2 regions of the Radiobacillus sp. PE A8.2 genome follow, and region 2 is predicted to be linked to the other one. Evidence: riboswitches for the same ligand, from Rfam matches in the RefSeq annotation. Region 2 holds a riboswitch; the other holds the start of a gene.
What was found. A riboswitch is a leader RNA that binds a small molecule or an ion and turns the genes downstream of it on or off. The one in region 2 is predicted to bind cobalamin.

Region 1 (5,989 bases), on a different contig from region 2:
GATAAGCTATATCATTCCAGTTGAGTAACCCAGAATTTTCGCCATTAATGATACCTGTTGATTTGTTTGGATATGTCGGATTTAGCAGTTTAATTTTAGATAACTGCTCGTTTGGCTGTGACATTGAATTACCTCCTGTTTTTAACTATGACACGCTTCACACTCTGCAATTTCTGCTTGAGAGGTACTTCTCACATAATAAGTTGTCTTAAGTCGGTTTCGCCAAGCTTCCATATGCAGGCGTAACAGGTCTTTTGCTTTAATGTCATGTCGAACATAGAAATTAAAGCTAATCGACTGATCAATATGCTTTTGGCGTGCTGCATTTTGCTTAATACTCCATACTTGGTCAAGCTCATGCCGTGCTCTCCGGTAATAGTCATAAGTTATATGATTTAAATCTGGCGCGGTTACTTTAAATTTAAAGTTTTTCTTTTCTTCCGCATATTCAACCGCATAGATTGGATCAATTCCATCCGTCGAACCACCGATTTTGGCTGTTGAGGAATTTGGAGCAACGGCCATTAACCAACCATTACGAATACCATGAGTTTGAACATCTTGTTGTAATTGCTGCCAACGCGGTTCCGTGTAGTTTCTTCTTTCAAAATACTTTCCTGTATGCCATTCAGAGCCATGATATTGGCTAAAAGCTCCCTTTTCTTTAGCTATATTCATGCTAGCGCGAATCGTATAGTAGGCAATATCTTCGTACAGCTGATCAGCATAGGTAACAGCTTCTTCGGATTCCCAGAACAATTTTTCCACTGCTAGTAGATGATGCCAACCAAACGTACCTAAGCCAACGGCACGATATTTTTTATTGGTCATTTCCGCTTGACCAACGGAAATTGTATTCAAATCAATCACATTGTCGAGCATACGTACTTGAATATGAATCAAACGTTCTAAAACATCCGCTTGTACAGCACTTGGTAAGTTGATACTAGACAGATTACAAACTACAAAATCACCTGGTTTACGAACAATTACAATGTTACCATCTTCGTCTTGATATTCTTTTACAATGTTCGTTGCAGACATGTTTTGAGCAATTTCTGTGCATAAATTACTACAATAAATTGATGTTCTACCAACACCGTTTATATGTTTGTTTGGATTTTGACGGTTTACTTCGTCACGATAAAACATATATGGAGTTCCGGTTTCCAATTGAGCAATCATAATTCGCGCCATAATATCCATTGCCCGATAAGATTTTCGTGGTAACAATGGATGGCTAACAGCTTGATTATATTTTTCGGAAAAATATTTCGCATCTTCTTCATCATAAAAATCCTCAAGTCCAAGTGGGTTACCGTTTTGGTCTTTCCATCCCATTATTTGTTTCACTTGATGTGGGCAAAAAGTGTGCCATTCACCAATGCTTTTACCATCTTCATCGATTTGTTCTAGTTTTTCCATGAACAAATCTGGAATCGATACACCAGTAAACACATCGTGCGCTTTACGGCGTTCATCCCCATTGTTAGTTTTTAAATCTAGGAATCCATTCATAATATCTTTGTGGAATACATCTAAAAAAATAGCAACTGCCCCTTGACGCTGACCTAATTGATCGACACTGACCGCTGTATCATTCAGCAATCTTATCCATGGTACAACACCAGAGGAATTGCCTTTGAATTTTTTGATATCGGAACCTAGAGCTCTCACTTTTCCATAATAAATGCCAATCCCGCCGCCGTCCTTACTAAGGCGAGCGATATCCCAATTGTTTAAGTAGATGCCGTCTAAAGAATCGTCAACTGTATCGATAAAGCAGGAAGATAGTTGTCCATAGCTTTTGCCGGCATTTGATAATGTTGGCGTTGCTACTGTCATATGTAAATTACTAAGTGCCCAGTATGCTTCTTCTATAAGCTCCAACCTTACAGAAGGGGCTTCATTTTGCATAATTGTCATCGCAATGACCATAAAACGCTCCTGTGGTAATTCATAAACATTTCGCTCATGGTCTCTTGCTATATATCTGTCCGCAAATAAAAACAAGCCAATATAATTAAATAGTTTGTCTTTCTGTGGGTCAATCGCTTGAGCTAAAGCATTAATTTCCTGCTCGGAATAGTGATCTAATAGATTAGTAGAATAAATACCTTTATCCGTTAATGTTTCAATTAACTCGTAAAAATTTCCGTATAATTGCGTACTGTCATATTTTCTGTTACGGGCAGCCTCCTGATACAACTGACGCAAATAGAAACGCGCAGAAGCATATGTCCAATCGGGCTGATCCATCGCAATATTATTTAAAGCATAAAACAACGCTTCTTGATTGGCTTGTTGCTCTCCATTTGATAATTCAGAAATGCGTTGTTTAATTTCAGTAATATTAAGATTATACTGGTTGGAAACTTCTTCTAATTCCTCTAATACTGCATGGATTTCTGATTTCAATTGTGTTGTCACTAAAAAACCTCCCATAAAATAATAAAAACCGCTCAAATTAGCGAGCGGAAGAAACGATAACACAAAAAATCAGAAACAATGTTCTTAATTTTTTGAAGCCATCGTTTCATCATCCCAATCCCCGAGAATTTTGAAACTTGAAAGTTAAGACAGGTTTCCTGACTTATGATCAACCTACTAAAAGCCCTTCCCATACTTTCCGTAATTTTTACGGGTAAGCATCAGTGGTATGCTCTGTTCGTCTCACTTACAGTTGCGGGGGCAGTTCTGGCGTGTACCAGATTCCCTTTACGCCCAAATAGGCATCTTAACTTCCGGCGGTACAATATGTGGTTTTGAGTTTGTGAAATAAAAACTATATATAGTATATTATAGCAATTGTTGCTATAATTCAACAAAATTTAAAAAATTTTATCTTTTGTTTTATGGGAATTTTAATCTGTACTACTAGCAAATCATCCTATAAACTTACTCATCAAACAAGTTCATACTCAAGTACCGTTCTCCTGAATCTGGCGCGATACAGACAACTTTCTTTCCTTTTCCTAATCGTTTGGAAATTTCGATAGCCGCATAAACGGCAGCACCACCAGATAATCCTAGAAAAATGCCTTCTTTACTGGCAAGCTCTTTGAACATGTTGACAGCTTCATCATCTGCAATTTGAATAATTTCATCATAAACGCTTGTATTTAAGATCGCTGGGATAAATCCAGGACTTGTACCAACTAATTTATGCTTTCCTGGTTTTCCTCCAGAGAGAACAGGTGAGCCTTTAGGTTCCACAACTGCGACATATAAGTTAGGAATTTTCTCCTTTAGTGTTTCCCCGGTTCCAGTCACCGTTCCACCTGTACCAGCAGTTGCTATAAAGGCATCCAAGTCCCCATCCATTTGCTCATAAATTTCTAAAGCTGTTGTTTTGCGATGAATATCTGGGTTGGCCCTATTTTCAAATTGCTGTGGGATAAAGCTATTAGGAATTTCTGCTTGTAATTGTTTAGCTTTTTCAATCGCTCCAGGCATTTTTTGAGCACTTGGTGTTAAGACAACTTTTGCTCCATAAGCTTGCAATATATTAATCCGCTCTTTTGTCATGTTATCAGGCATCACTAAAATAGCTTGATACCCTTTGGCAGCAGCCGTCATTGCTAGACCAATACCTGTGTTTCCACTAGTCGGTTCGATAATTGTGTCCCCAGGCTTAATTAAGTCTTGCTCTTCGGCTGCCTTAATCATATTAAAGGCAGCACGGTCCTTGACACTGCCTGATGGGTTAAACATCTCTAATTTAACATAAACGTCTGCTGCGCCTTCTGGTACAATTTTATTTAAACGGACAATTGGAGTGTCTCCAATTAGTTCTGTGATATTATTAACAACTTTCATGTATTAGCATCCTCCTAATAATCCAATCATTAGTCTCACAACTGATCACTTATTTAACAGGTCCATCCCATTCAAGCATGCCACCAGTCATATTGCTCACCTTGAAACCTTGTTCCTCTAAAAATTCACACGCCGCAGCACTTCTACGTCCTGAGCGACAAACAACGATATAATCTTTTGATTGATCTAATTCTTCAAACCTCGTGTCAACAAAACCAAGCGGTATATGAATAGCATCAGGTATAATCCCTTGAGCTACTTCTTCATCTTCTCGTACATCTAAAATCTTTACATCTTTATTATTTTTCAAAAGCTCTTCTACTTCATTTGGGTTTACTTCACGCATGATATTTTCCTCCAATAATTTAATGAACACTTTCGTTTGCTATCTATATAGTAACAACTTGTGATTATGTTAGCCAATAATTTTGTCTGCTTATGTATAACTTCTTTATAGGCTTAAGCCTTTTTCGCAGAGTTTGTTGTTTTTTATATCATGTTTGAAGTTAACTCCGTCGTAGTTTGACAAGTGCTTGACCCGCTACGGAAATGCCCTTCGCTTTCCGCGGGGGGCTAGTGAGCCTCCTCGCGCCTTCGCGCGAGGCCACTGAAAAAGTCCGATAAATTTTGAAAAAAGTGAATACCAAAAAAATCCATCCCCACTTTCCGCCTAAAAATCAGAAGTAAATCGAACTGGTTTCTCCACTTTTCTATAGAAAAGTAGCAAGATTTTGGGATAGTGTTTTTGAAAAAACTTCATTTTTAACAGACAAAGACTTTTTCAGTGGCCTTCCTTCGCGCTGCGGGGTCTCACTTACGCCGCTAGTCCCGCAGGAGTCGAAGGGCATTTCCTCCGCTGTTAGCTGGATTGCTCCTTACGTCGGGTGATTGGAGCTCCAGGCAGTCGACTCCTGCGGGAACAGCACGGGCTGAAGATCCACTCAGAAGCCGTGCCCGCGGAAAGCGACTGCCTGGAGCGGAAATCACGAGCACTACGTTACGACGGAGTTTAGTTATTTTGCGTACTAACATCAAACATTTAGAAAACAGTCTAGACTTATTAGCGTAGTCTTTACGATTAGACAGTTGATTCCTAATTAAGCTAAAATAGGTAATGATTGTTTAAAGAGAAAGGAATTCAATAAATGAGTGTATATGTAGTGGCTTCATCGATTGCTGTCATGGCAATTATCATTGGCCTAGGGTCCTTTATGGCATTACGATTGCCGGTTACTAAAGAATTAAAAACAGCGCTTATGTTTATTATTATAAATTTTGCCGTACCTGCAATCATTTTAAATGGTGTGTTTAATACGAAAGTAACCGACAGTCTCTTGCATAAAGTATTGATTATTTTTATCGTATCAATTGTATATCATATTATTGCACTGGTAGTGACGGTAGTAGCTGCAAAATTGTTTGGTTTTTCTGGTATCCATGCAAATAAAATGAGCATTCTTGCTAGCTTTGGTAATACCGGATTTATAGGTATTCCGTTATGCGCTACTATTTTCGGGCCTGTCGGGGGCTTATTAGCTGCCATTTTTGATGCGGCTTTAGATCTGGTCATTTTTACAGTTGCAATTCACATGCTGAAGCAAGAAGGGAAATTCCATATCCGACAATTAAAATCAGTCATTAATCCTCCACTAATCGCGATATGTTTCGGTTTAGTCGCTTTTGCGGCAGGATTTGAAGCGCCTCAATCTGTTAAACTATTAACAGACATGCTTTCTGGAATAGCTGGACCATTAGCAATGCTATATATTGGTATGTTAATTCCGCCGTTAGTGAAAGCAAAAAAACTTACTGCAGTTCCTGGTATGTGGTTTCCGCTTAGTTTTCGCTTACTAATTATTCCCGTGTTAACGATGATTGTATTATCAGTCTCGTTCTTTGATCTCGAGATTAAACAAATTGTTATTATTCAAGCAGCTATGCCTACTTTCATGTTAGCAACTGTGTTATTTGCAAAGTATGCAAATGACGAAGAGACAGCGGTAATTACAACGATTTATTCCACATTACTCTCACTAATTACAATACCTATTATATCCTTATTCGTTGTATGGCTTACAGATTTTGGTTGACAAAAATCTAGCTTTTACATATCAAAAAAAGGGAGCTTGTTTGGCTCCCTTTTTTTGATATAAGACAATTTCAGACTTAC
Region 2 (5,989 bases):
ACATCTAGTTATAGATCCAGACCGGATTGAACAAGTACTAACCAATCTAATTGATAATGCAATAAACCATACGAATGAAAATGGACAAGTGTTAGTTTCTATTCAATCTTTTGATAACCATGTGCAGTTTTCTGTTAAAGATACAGGTACTGGTATACCACAAGTAGATATACCATTTGTATTTGAGCGCTTTTATAAAGCTGATAAATCACGAAAACGTAAAAATGGAAAATCCGGAACGGGGCTAGGACTGGCTATTGCAAAAAATATTATTGATGCACATCATGGATTGATTAGTGTGCAAAGTAAGCAAGATGAGGGTACGACTTTCACGTTTACAATTCCAAAAAATATCGAAATAGCTTAAATAATGTTGAATTACCTTGAATTATCTTGTTACTTATGAAACAAAGCTTTCTTATTTGCAAGCCATGTGATAAAATTTATTTTGGAAATGGAGTCAATTTCACCAGTATTATCAACAAAGTATGATGAAGTTGACACAACTAAATAACTTAATTTTGGAGCTAGTTTTACTAGCTTAAAAGGGAATCTGGTGAAATTCCAGAGCTGTCCTCGCAACTGTAAGTGTGTACGAAATGAGCAAATGCCACTGTACAAATACGTATGGGAAGGCCTCAGATTAGGACGATACACAAGTCAGTAGACCTGCCAATTTTACGTATGTCAAGGCTTCGAGGGTTGAGCGTTTGAGTTGATCGGTAAAGTAGATGTGGATTCATCTTTTATCTGGTTATTCTTTAACTTATCCTTTGTTCGTTTGGATAAGTTTTTTATTTAGTCAAAAATAGGCAATTTGAAAATACTGAAATTAGCCGTTCTATCAACATGTAGTTGGATTAGTCCAACTATAACGGATATGAATAGCTGTGTAAGGTAATTATAAAATTGACTCAAAATGATTAAATAACCTCGCGTACAACCAGTGCTCGAAATATACAATATTATGGAGGTTATTGGAAAATGAAGAAGGTTCTTATAAGTTTGTTTTCAGTATTTATAATTTTTAGTTTAATGGTTGGTTGTGGAAAAGCAGAATCAAACGATGATAATCACGCTAATCATGCTGGAGAAAATGCCAATCAAGAAGTAAATGAAGAAGTGAATGAAGAAATTACGGAAGAAGTAGCTTTCACTATTTCCAAAGACAATGGTGAAGAAATTATTGCTGAGGAAGAAATTGCTGTCGAAGAAGGTGCAATTTTGTTAGATGTACTTCAAGAGAACTTTGAAGTCGAACTAACAGAGCAAGGATTTATTACCGCTATTAATGGTAGTGAGCAAGACGAGGAAGCTGGAGTATATTGGATGTATGATGTGAACGGCGAGGCGGCTTTAGTCGGTGCAGGTGAATATGAGCTTCAACCAGGAGATGAAGTTGTCTTTGATTTACGAGGTATGTAAAGTATCAATATGAATGTATACAAATTAACTGTAATTGCGCTTCTATCTGCTGTAGCAGTTGTTGGCAGGATAGCTTTTAAAGACTTGCCGGGCTTCCAGCCTGTAACCTCGCTGATCATTATTTGCGGCTATTTCTTAGGTCCGATTGCAGCTGCAATTCTGGCTGTACTTACAACATTTTTATCGAATATGACTTTAGGCTTGGGAATATGGACGCTTGCTCAAATTGTAGCTTGGGCATGTATTGGTGTTACGAGTGGTTTAATTGGAAAAGTTCATTGGAAAAAACCACTCATCGTCCTGACAATTTTTGCAGTGCTGTCTGGATACGTATTTGGTTTATTTATGTCTATTCCGAACTATTTAATTGCAGGAAAATTTTTCCCTTATTATCTAGTTGGAATACCTCATGATACGAATCACGCAATCGGAAATGGTATATTTATGGTAGTACTGTTTCCGGTTCTTTCAAGAATCCTAATAAAATATCAAAAGAATTGGAAAAAACCTCGAAATACCAACTGAAAAAGGTTGGTATTTTTTCATTATTTTTAATATAGTTAAAGTGTGTGTTTAAAAAGGTGGCCAATTAGTAGCAAGAAGGTCAGGTGGGAGTTCCCCAGTGATCATTTGGTGTCTTTTTAAATAACTTCTTAAGTTTTGTAACTTTTATACTAGTTCAAACGACAATATAATATGAATGGGGGGTCTGTAATGAGGACCACTTTTCAAAATATCTACGATAACTATCATAAAGACTTATTTCAGTTTCTTGTATATATGGTGAAAGACAAACAACAAGCCGAAGATTTAATTCAAGAGGTATACATTAAAGTGCTTCAATCATACGACTCTTTTAAAGGAGAAAGTAGCGAAAAAACGTGGCTATTCTCAATTGCCAGGCATGTTGCTATTGATTTCTTCCGCAAGCAGAAGAGTAAAAGAAACAAAATTCAAGAGTATTTTGATTGGGGAGAAAAGGGGCATCTTATTACAGATGACCAGGCATTGCCAGAAGAGGTAGCTGTTTTAAATGATCAAATGAAGCTGATTTATCGTTGCTTAGATAAGTGCAGCATTGACCAAAAAAGCGTGATTATCTTACGTTATATTCAATCTTTTTCGATTCGAGAAACCGCGGATTCACTAGGCTGGACGACAAGTAAGGTGAAGACAACGCAACATCGGGCAATGAAAACATTGCAGAAGCTGTTAGAAGAAGCAGACAGAGAGGAGGGTCTTTTAAGTGAGTGATAAGTTTAATGAAGATAAAATTAAAAGCTTATTAAAAGATATGCCTCAAGTAAATGATACGTTGGATAAAGATGAGCTTTATCGCAAAGTTGCTTCCAATATAACTCCTAAAAGAGCAAGAAAACGTAAACGCACCTGGTTGATCCCTTCTTTTGCAACTGTAGCAGTTATTTGCTTGGTAGTAATTATTGCACAAAGCATGCAACCGTCTAATTTCGGGGCGTTGGATAATGGCAGGAGTCAAATGGATGAAGTTTCAGAAAATATGGAAATGGCACAACTTCCTACCGAGAATAATGAAAATCAGATAACAACAAACGAAGCTGAAGAAGGAAATAATGATATGGCTATTATGGAAAGAGCCGAAGAAGAAATCTTTACTAGTCGTGTCGTCAATGCACAAGAAAATACGACACTAATTTATGGAGCCGTATTAGATAATAATGCAAATGCTGTTATCCCGTTGACATTTGTAGTTGATAAGCTGAATGCAGATGTAGAAAGTTACTATAGCCATTTAAATGATTACATCCGAGAAGAAGAATGGGGTGTCTTCGCTTATCCATTTGAAAATATGACCTTTGATATTAACAACGATAATAATGAAGTGATGATAAATGTTCCAGAAAATTATCAATTTGGTAATGGTGGAGGAACGGTGCAAGGATTATTTGAAACTGTAATTTCAACGATGTTCTTACCATATCAATTGGATACAGCAGTAATTGATTATGCTAGCAGTACGAATCAAGAGCTTGGCATGCTCGGCAATATTGAAAGCTTTCCGTTAGAGCGCGGTGAACAACAGATTTATAAAATGTATCAATCATCAGAAAATGGAGCTTCACTTTTCGTGCCGTTTAATTTCACAGGAGATATCGTACGTGCTTTGGAAGAGATGAGGAATCCTCAGGAGGAAACAAACACTCAAGCTTCGATTCCTGCTGATTATTCGTTTTCTAGTATTCAATCAAATGGAGATGAGTTGCTTATCCAATTCGATGATCCGAGTCGGCCTCAAAATGACCAGCAAACACAAGATATGATTGAGGCTATATTATTAACTGCCAAGAGCTTTGGATTTTCATCAGTGAACATCGAGGCGGATGTAGCACAAGTTGGCATTTATCCAATGAATCAATCGATTTTTGTTCCTGATGCAGTTAACCCTGTTCATATACGATGAATTAAAAACCTCTTGAGTCGAATTGCTCAGAGGTTTTTTAAATTCGTTGCATGTTAATAGTTTTGCAGTCCACACTACAAATTTCACATATAGACTATCAAATCTAAAAAAATTTATATAGGAATAAGAGGTCCTTACGTGTTAAAATAGAAGAAACTGTCGATTAAAGTCATTATTCTTAAAGTATATAAAATAACTCTTTGTTACCGTTTACGTAACAATAATTAGGAATGATCGGATGATGGATCAACAAACATTAATAGAACAAATCTCTTCTAAAATTAAGTTAATTCGTGTCGAGCGCGGGTATACACAAGATCGGATGGCCGCTGTTCTTGGAATCTCTAAAAAAACGCTCGTACAGATTGAAAAGGGTCGAACGGAAGCAAATTGGACGACTGTAGTAGCTGTCTGTGCATTGTTTCGTAGTAGTGACCTTGTTAAGAGTTTATTAGGTGGGGATGTGCTAGAGGTTATAGAGACTGTTGCGCATCATCATGTTGATCAACAAAATGATCAATCACATAACCCTCAAGTATGGTGGACTACCATACTTGAACAAAAGGATTATCTATTGCAACAAAACGTTGTAAGCGAACATTACCGTATAATTGACCGAGAGAATAACCGATTATATAGCTGTTTAAACAAAGATGAAGCTGAAGCGAAAATGCTTAAATTATCCCATACGTTTTAATTGGGATTGCTGATCAGAGGGGATAAGGATTGCCATGAAACGCCTGATTTGCAATTTTAATTGATTTAGTAGGACAACCTTCATAAGCATCAATCATGTCTTCTTCAAGAACAGAAGGTATTTCAAGCGTTCCGGCATTGTTATCTAGCAAAGCGAAGGCAACACCTTCATCGTCGTAATCATAAATTTCTGGAGCAAATGCGCCACACGTACCACATGCGATACACGTTTCTTTATCAACAATGGTATATTTACCCATATACTAACTCCTTTTAAAAACATTCTAATTCTATTGTAAAATTATTTCCTTCGTAATTCAATGGCTAAGAGTTTCCTATTTTTAGCGGAAAGGTGTTTGATATGCTTTCATTATTGCTACTAGAGAGTATCCGGCGAATGAATAACGAACGGAGCTTGTCGGGAATCTATCATATTCTTTCTGGGAAACGTTCAGCACAAACCATTCAAGATGCACACCTATTTAACCTTGGGCAATTTTTCGGTATCGCCAAGCACATCTCAAGAGAAGCATTTGATTCGTATTTGAACAGGCTTGTGAATGAGGGATATCTCGTATTAGAAGGGGAACGTGTTTACTTGCATGAAAAAGCAAATTTGATTCTCAATAGAAGTGACAATATACAGCGACTAAATAGGTTTCAAGGTATAAAATACGATCGCATTTCGAGTAGTTTTAGTCAGCGGTTAATCTTGTTCATTCAAACGATAACCAATATAGAAGCAGGAAATCATACTTTTATACCAGTTTATGATGATCCGAAAATTCTCAATTGGGTAAAGCGACTCTACATAAAAGAAAAACATAAGGTTAAGCAATGGTTATATGAGTTGTATCTCGAAATACAGTCATTTCTCCTGTTACTTACTGACCGCGAAGCAACTATGTTCGTTGATCGATTAAGCGGATTTCATCGAATTGGGCTAAGTAAAGAACAAATAGCTAATAAGCTTCACATCGCAAAGGATGAAGTTGTATTACTAGAAACCTCCATCGTTCACCAACTGATAGATTTTATAATACATGCTGAGAACAAGACACCACGATTAGCCACTTTTCTAGATGAGACAAATGATAATTTCTATCTTTCAGAGTCAACAAATAAGACAAATCAATTGCTAGACAAAGGACTGACGGTTGATGAAATCGCGATTACAAGAGGCTTAAAGGAATCAACTATTTTTGATCATATTGTTGAAATAGCTTATGTAGATGCGCCGTTTAATATCTACCAATTTTTATCTAAAGCGAGTATTGAGGAAATTAACGAGGCGATAGCAAAGGTCCAAACATCTAAATTAAAGGATATTAAAACAATACTAAACGATCAATATAGTTATTTTGATATCCGGCTAGTTTTAGCTTGTTATCATAGCAGTAAAGAAAGGGAGTACATAAGGTGATTGAT

Region 1: linked by a shared signal. The riboswitch ahead of ACI6MV_RS08595 (ribonucleoside-diphosphate reductase subunit alpha) and the one ahead of ACI6MV_RS04435 (DUF4430 domain-containing protein) in region 2 are both predicted to bind cobalamin.

The regions. Positions count from the first base shown of each region.
Region 1 covers NZ_JBJGXI010000012.1:52,850-58,838, reverse strand. The annotation lists gene ACI6MV_RS08600 (ribonucleotide-diphosphate reductase subunit beta) at 1-124, opposite strand, end outside; gene ACI6MV_RS08595 (ribonucleoside-diphosphate reductase subunit alpha) at 142-2,445, opposite strand; cobalamin riboswitch at 2,562-2,755, opposite strand; gene cysK (cysteine synthase A) at 2,899-3,819, opposite strand; gene ACI6MV_RS08585 (rhodanese-like domain-containing protein) at 3,869-4,165, opposite strand; gene ACI6MV_RS08580 (AEC family transporter) at 4,965-5,909, shown strand.
Region 2 covers NZ_JBJGXI010000005.1:81,229-87,217, reverse strand. The annotation lists gene ACI6MV_RS04440 (ATP-binding protein) at 1-367, shown strand, start outside; cobalamin riboswitch at 506-691, shown strand; gene ACI6MV_RS04435 (DUF4430 domain-containing protein) at 985-1,425, shown strand; gene ACI6MV_RS04430 (ECF transporter S component) at 1,435-1,950, shown strand; gene sigX (RNA polymerase sigma factor SigX) at 2,140-2,679, shown strand; gene ACI6MV_RS04420 (hypothetical protein) at 2,672-3,865, shown strand; gene ACI6MV_RS04415 (helix-turn-helix transcriptional regulator) at 4,107-4,562, shown strand; gene ACI6MV_RS04410 (ferredoxin) at 4,576-4,821, opposite strand; gene ACI6MV_RS04405 (YpbB family protein) at 4,959-5,984, shown strand; gene ACI6MV_RS04400 (RecQ family ATP-dependent DNA helicase) at 5,981-5,989, shown strand, end outside.